Regions from separate parts of the Micromonospora sp. H33 genome, predicted to be linked through region 1. Evidence: riboswitches for the same ligand, from Rfam matches in the RefSeq annotation. Region 1 holds a riboswitch; the other holds the start of a gene.
The links. Region 1 has a riboswitch for S-adenosylmethionine ahead of ACTMS0_RS09670 (aminotransferase class V-fold PLP-dependent enzyme). Riboswitches for the same ligand answer to the same signal wherever they lie in the genome.
Positions count from the first base shown of each region.

Region 2: another riboswitch for S-adenosylmethionine. It lies ahead of ACTMS0_RS20600 (ABC transporter substrate-binding protein); the one in region 1 lies ahead of ACTMS0_RS09670 (aminotransferase class V-fold PLP-dependent enzyme).

Region 1 is NZ_JBQHDE010000003.1:107,995-111,365, forward strand. It holds gene ACTMS0_RS09665 (FUSC family protein) at 1-241, shown strand, start outside; gene ACTMS0_RS09670 (aminotransferase class V-fold PLP-dependent enzyme) at 286-1,548, opposite strand; SAM riboswitch class IV at 1,595-1,716, opposite strand; gene ACTMS0_RS09675 (PrsW family intramembrane metalloprotease) at 1,782-3,236, shown strand; gene ACTMS0_RS09680 (hypothetical protein) at 3,296-3,371, opposite strand, start outside.
Region 2 is NZ_JBQHDE010000009.1:197,550-200,920, reverse strand. It holds gene ACTMS0_RS20605 (glycoside hydrolase family 15 protein) at 1-1,148, opposite strand, end outside; SAM riboswitch class IV at 1,418-1,530, shown strand; gene ACTMS0_RS20600 (ABC transporter substrate-binding protein) at 1,759-2,598, shown strand; gene ACTMS0_RS20595 (amino acid ABC transporter permease) at 2,695-3,371, shown strand, end outside.

The sequences.
Region 1 (3,371 bases):
GTCGCTGCGCGCGGTCAGCGAGGCCGGCCGCGCGTACGCGGAGGGCGTGGGCTTCTCCGGCAGCGTGGTGGTCGCGCAGGTGCGTACCGCCGCGAGTGACCTGTTGGTCGCCTCCGGCATCAGCCAGGACGAGGCGAACCGCTGGATCCGCAAGTCCTTCGGCGAGCTGGAGCCGCAGCCGGGGCAGCCGGCCGAGCCGGAGGGCGGGGCCAAGCCGCCCACCGCCCCACCGATCGGCTGAGGCCGCCGCCGGCCCGCCCGGCTGCCGCCCGTCCCGGCGAGGGCTCAGCCCAGCGTGGCGAGGGCGGCGAGCAACCGGTCCACGTGCTCCTCGGTGCTGCCCAGGCCGATGCTGGCCCGCAGCGCCGTCGGCGGCAGGTCGCGCCGTCCGCTGCGTCCGGCCGCCTCGGCGAGCAGTCGGCGGGCGAGCGGGTGGGCGCAGAACAGGCCGTCGCGTACCCCGATGTCGTGATGCGCGGCCAGGTGGGCCGCGACGTCGGCCGAGTCGCGACCGGCCACCACGAACGAGGCGATCCCCACCCGTGGCGCGTCCGGTCCGAAGGTGCGCAGCTCGACCACGTGCGGCAGCGCCGCGATGCCGTCGCGCAGCCGGGCCAGCAGTGCCTGCTCGGCGTCGTGCAGCGCGGCGCGGTCGGCCCCGGCCAGGGCGGTGCACACCGCGGCCAGGGACACCGCTCCGAAGAGGTTCGGGGTGCCGGCCTCGTGCCGGGCCGGGCCGGTCGCCCACCGGACGTCGTGGGTGGCCGCCCCGACGTGGCTCGTCGCGCCACCACCGGCCAGGTACGGCGGTGCCGCGTCCAGCCAGTCGGCCCGCCCGACGAGCACGCCCGCGCCGAACGGCGCGTACAGCTTGTGGCCGGAGACGGTCAGGTAGTCGACGTCGAGGGCGCGCAGGTCGACGGGGGCGTGCGGGGCGAGTTGGGCGGCGTCCACCGCGATCCGGGCCCGGTGCCGCCGGGCCACCCGGGCCAGCTCGGCGACCGGCCACCGCTCGCCGGTCACGTTGCTCGCCCCGGTCACCGCGACCAGCACCGGCAGTTCCCGGCCGGGGGTGCCGCCGCGGCGCAGCTCGCCGAGGGCGGCGTCGAGCGCGCGGACCGCCTCGGCCGGGCCGTCCGGCACCGGCAGCCGTACCGAGCCGCGCGGCCAGGGCAGCAGGTTGGCGTGGTGCTCCCCGCCGAACGTGACCACGGTGGCGCCGGCCGGCAGGGCCCGGGCGAGCAGGTTGAGCGCGTCCGTCGTGTTGCGGGTGAAGACCACGTGGTCGTCGGCGCGGGCGCCGAAGAAGTCGCCGACGGTCTGGCGGGCCCGCTCGTAGGCCAGCGTGCAGCGCCGCGACAGCGCCCCGGCGCCCCGGTGCACGCTCGCGTACCAGGGCAGCAGCTCGGCCACCGCGTCGGCCGCGGCCCGCGCGCACGGCGCGGTGGCCGCGTAGTCGAGGTTGATCTGACCGGGTACGCCGAGCACGTCGAGCGGTCCGGCCACGGCCCGCGACGTCACGGGCGGGGGTACGAGGGTGAGGGTCATCAGCGGCACCTCCGGGTCCAGGGACCCCGGGTGGGCACACGGGCGGGGTCCGCGCTTGCCCAGCACACGGATCGGGCCGGGCCCGGTCATCACCCGGGGCACCCCACCGCGAACCTCGACGAGGGTTGCCGGCCAGCAAGCCGGGGCTTGACGCTGGCGCTCGTGACCTGTCGGCAGCATAGCGGGCCGCGGTGCGGCCCGTCCGGCGGGCCGACGGTGACTACGCTGACGGCATGGCCGACACCCCGCCCGGCACGCCCCTGCCGACGCCGCCGACCGCCGCCCCCCTCCCGCCGTCGGTGGACAGCGTGACGAAGGCCCCCCGGCGCCGGGTCAGCTGGGTACGCGCCCTGGTGCTGACCGCGGTGATCCTGTTCATCGCCGGCTGTGCGGTGTTCATGGTCTGGACCCTCGGCGAGAGCCTCGGCGGTGAGGCGCTGCTGATCGGGGTGATCGCGGCGGTCCTCCCGGTTCCGGTGCTGGTGTCCTGCTTCCTCTGGCTCGACCGGTACGAGCCGGAGCCACTGAAGTACCTGATCTTCTGTTTCGCCTGGGGAGCGTTCGTCTCCACCGCCGCCTCGCTGACGGTGAACAACTTCGCCGCCGACTGGTTCGAGCGGCTGAGCCTGCCGACCGCGCTCACGGCGGTGCTGGTCGCGCCGTTCATCGAGGAGCTGACCAAGGCGCTCGGGCCGATCCTGCTGCTGATCTTCCGGCGCCGGGAGTTCTCCGGGATCACCGACGCCCTGGTCTACTGCGGGCTCTCCGCGATCGGCTTCGCCATGGTGGAGAACATCCTGTACCTCGGCGGCTACGGGTACGCGACCGGCGTGGAGCGGTACGGCCCGGCGACCGGCACGCAGCAGGTCATCGCCATCTTCATCGTGCGCATCCTGCTCTTCGGGTTCGCCCACCCGCTCTTCACCTCGATGACCGGTGTCGGGCTCGGCATCGCCGCCCGTGCGGCCGACCGGCGGGTACGCGTGCTCGCCCCGGCCGCCGGCCTGCTGCTCGCGATGATGCTGCACGGCACCTGGAACCTGCTGCCCACGCTCACCCAGGCCACCGGCCAGCCGCTGATCCTGCTGTACGGCTTCATCGGCGTGATGGTGCCGATCTTCTTCGGCATGGTGGGCCTCGCGGTCTGGCTGCGGTCCTGGGAGGGGCGGCTCACCGAGCGCACCCTGCCGGACTACGTCCAGGCCGGCTGGCTCACCCCGCCCGAGGTGGCGGCGCTCAGCAGCCTCGGGCGGCGGCACGCGGCCCGGGTGTGGGCCAAGCGGGTGGGCGGTGACGCGGGCCTGAAGGCGATGCGCGGATACCAGTTCGCCGCGACCCGGCTCGCGCTGCTGCGCGACGGCATGCGCCGTGGACTGGACCGCCGGCCCGTCGACCGGGCACGGGCGGCCGCCGAGGAGCAGCACCTGCTCCAGGCGCTCAGCGGCTACCGGGCGTACTTCGTGGGCCGGGATCCGCAGGCCCCCGTCGGCGTCTGGGACGGGCGCCGCTACCACCTGCGCTTCCCGGACGGCTCCCAGCGGCCCGTGGACGCCCCGGACGAGCCGGTCGTCCCGATCCCGGTCGTCCTCGCGCCGCCGCCTCCCCCGCCGATCTTCCCGGGCTACGGTCCACCTCCGGGCTGGCCCGGCGTCCGCCCGCCGGCCCCCTGGCCGCCCGGTCGTCCCTGACCACCACCACCGCCCGCGCCGCCGTCCCGAGCGACGACGGACGGTGCCGCTGGCGCCCGTCAGGTCATGATGCCGGTGAGGAAGTCACCGAAACCCTGGAACATCGCCACCAGGGCGGCGCCGATCGCCTTGAAC
Region 2 (3,371 bases), on a different contig from region 1:
TGATGGGGGCCCTTCAGGCCGTGGCTGTCCGCGAGGTGGATGGAGTTGAGAGCCTCGCCGTAGATGTCCAGTTGCAGTTGCCGTGCCGCACCGTTGCCGACCCGCACCGGCCCGGACCCGCGGTACCCCTCCAGGTGGCCGAGCACCTCCTCCGTGAGATCGGGCGAGCCGTCGACGCGGTACATGATCTGCAGCGGCACTCCGTCCCGCTCCGCGTCCTGGACCCGATCGCCGAGCCACCGGAGATAGCCGGCGGCCTCGTCGGTGAAACCGAGACCGAGCAGCGCATGCACGGAGAACGACGCGTCGCGGATCCAGGTGTAGCGGTAGTCCCAGTTGCGTTCGCCGCCGACCTGCTCCGGCAGCCCGGCGGTGGGCGCCGCGATCAGGGCTCCGGTCGGGGCGTACGTCATGAGCTTGAGCGTCATCGCCGACCGCTCCACCATCTCCCGCCAGCGCCCGGTGTACCGGGACCGGTCGAGCCAGCGCCGCCAGAAGTCGCGCGTCTCCTCCAGCATCTCCCGCACCTCGTCCGGACTGTAGGCGCGGGGCGGATCCGGCGAATTGGTCTCCAGGACCACTCCCCCGGCCTCGCCCTCATGGAGCGTGGCGACCACACAGAGGCCCTCTTCGGTGCGCCGGCGTTCATGCTCCTCGGACAGGCGCTCGGCGTACCGGATGGTGCCCAGGGTGAGCGACTGCGTGGTACTGCGCAGGACGCTGCCGTCGGGGTACGCCTCCAGCTTGTACGGATCGCGGCCGTAGTTGAAACGCGGCCGGCAGTCGGCCCGGAACCGCATGCTGCCCCGGACAACCCGGAGCATCCGGACCAGACGGTGACGATCGGTGGGTCGGTCTCCCGCCACCGGCATGAAGTCGACCAGCTCGCCGACGCCGTCAGAGCTGAGGAAGCGGGTGATCAGGATCGGGGTCCCCGGCAGGTACAGCTGCTTGCTCGTGTAGTCGACGCCGTCGGGCGAGATTTGGAAGTAGCCGCCGCGACGCCGATCGAGCAGGCCGCCGAAGATGCTCGGCGAGTCGAAGCGCGGCGCGCAGAACCAGTCCAGGGTGCCGTTGATGCTCACCAGCGCAGCGGTCTGCAGGTCGCCGATCAGCCCGTGCGCCTCCACCGCAGGGTACGAGTCCACCAGACCTCCCCAGTCTTCCCCCGACCCCGCCGACTACCCCCGACCTCACGGGCCACACCTCACATCCGGTACCGGCCGGGAAGCCGCGTGCCGCCAGGGCGAACCGGTCAGCGCTCGGGCCGACGCCGACCCGGGCTACCCGTTCCGCGCGCACCTGCGGCACGTCGGCGGGGCGATCGAGGAGTGACGAATCCGCAGGTACGGCGGCACGTGAGGGTGGTCATAACGGCTGGACGGCACACCGTCACCCGCTGCTAGTCTCGTCCGCAGGTCATGAGTGCCAGCGCGAAGCCCCGGCTTGCTGGCCGGCAACCCTCGTCCACGTAGGGGTGCCCCGGGTGAGGACCAGGCACCGGAGCGGGCTCCGGTGCAAGCGTGGCCTGGTTCCCCAGGTCAGCACCGACCTGGAGGAGAGCCATGTACGTCCGCATCGACGCCCCGCCGCCGGCCCTGACCCGGCGCCGTCACGTCGACATGATGCGGGTCTGCAGCGCCGCGTGTAGCTGAGCGCCACACTCCCTCGCACCGAACCTTCCCAGCGGTCCGCCCACCGGCGCACCGTCGGCGGCGCACGCCCGTGCCCGCCCGGACAACCCACTCGGAGACACCTGTGCGATTCGTTCCCGCCCTGACCCGGGCCGCCGCCCTCGCCGTCGCCGCCGTCCTCGGCGCCGCCACCCTCACCGCCTGCGGCGGTGACGACGCCGCCGGCTCGGCGGACAACCCCTACGACCTGCTCCAGCCCGGCGTGCTGCGCGCCGGCACGCTCACCGACGCGCCACCGAACGTGTACCTCAAGGACGGGAAGTTCACCGGCTTCGACAACGACCTGCTGGTCGCGGCGGCCGCGAAGATCGGCCTGAAGGTGGAGTTCGTCGGCACCGACTTCTCGGCGCTGCTCTCGCAGGTCGCCAACCGCAAGTTCGATGTCGGAAGCTCGTCGATCACCATCACCGAGGCGCGGAAGAGGACCGTCGACTTCGGCAACGGCTACGACTTCGGCTACTTCGGACTCGACGTGCCGGCCGGCTCCCCCATTACCGGCTTCGACCAGCTCAAGGGCAAGCGGGTGGTGGTCGTCCAGGGCACCGTCCAGGACGACTACGCCACCCGGGAGGGTCTCGACCCGGTCCGGGTGCCGGACTACAACGGCGCACTCAACCAGCTCAAGGCGGGCACCGCCGACGCCTGGATCGCCCCCGCCGAGATCGGCGACAAGTCGGCCGCGGACAGCAACGGCAAGATCACCGTGGCGGCGAAGGAGCTCAGCCCCGCGCCGACCGCGTACGCGTTCGCCAAGGGCAACGACAAGCTGCGCGAGGCGCTGGACAAGGCGCTCGACGAGGTGATCGCGGACGGCACCTGGACGCGACTCCAGCAGCAGTACTACCCGGGTCGACCGATCCCGGCGGACTTCAAGCCGGGCAGCGGCACGGTCACGGTCAGCTGACAAGGAAGGGCCCCTTTTAAACGCCTGGCGAGGTGAAGGGGCCCCTTCTTAACAGGAACCAGGAAAGAGCGAGCGGGGCGGTAGGAGAAGCCACTGATGGATCCGTTGAGCACCCTGTGGGAGACCTTCTTCGACTGGGAGTCGATGCGGGAAGCGCTGCCCGAGATGCTGACCGTCGGGCTGCCCAACACCCTGATCCTGGCGGTCTCCGCCGCCCTGCTCGGCACCGTGCTGGGCCTGCTGCTGGCGGTCGCGGGCATCTCGCGTACGCGTTGGTTGCGCTGGCCGGCCCGTGTCTACACCGACGTCTTCCGCGGCCTGCCGGCGGCGGCGACGATCCTGCTGATCGGCGTCGGGCTGGCGCCGTTCGGGATGGAGGTGTGGGGTCCGAACCCCTACCCCCTCGGCATCCTGGCGCTGTCGCTGATCGCGGCGGCGTACATCGGGGAGATCTTCCGGTCCGGCATCCAGTCGGTGGAGGCCGCCCAGGTGGAGGCAGCCCGGGCCCTCGGCTTCTCCTGGGGGGAGGCGATGCGGGTCGTGATCATCCCGCAGGGCGTCCGCCGCGTGCTGCCCGCGTGGGTCAACCAGCTCATCGCGCTGATCAAGGACTCCAGCCTGGTGTACTTCCTCGGGTTGCTGGCCAGCCAGCGGGAGCTGTTCCGGATCGGGCAGGACTACGCGGCGAACACCGGCAACCAGTCGGCGCTGCTGCTGGCCGGCCTGTTCTATCTGGCGCTGACCGTGCCGCTGACCCATGCGGTCAACTGGAT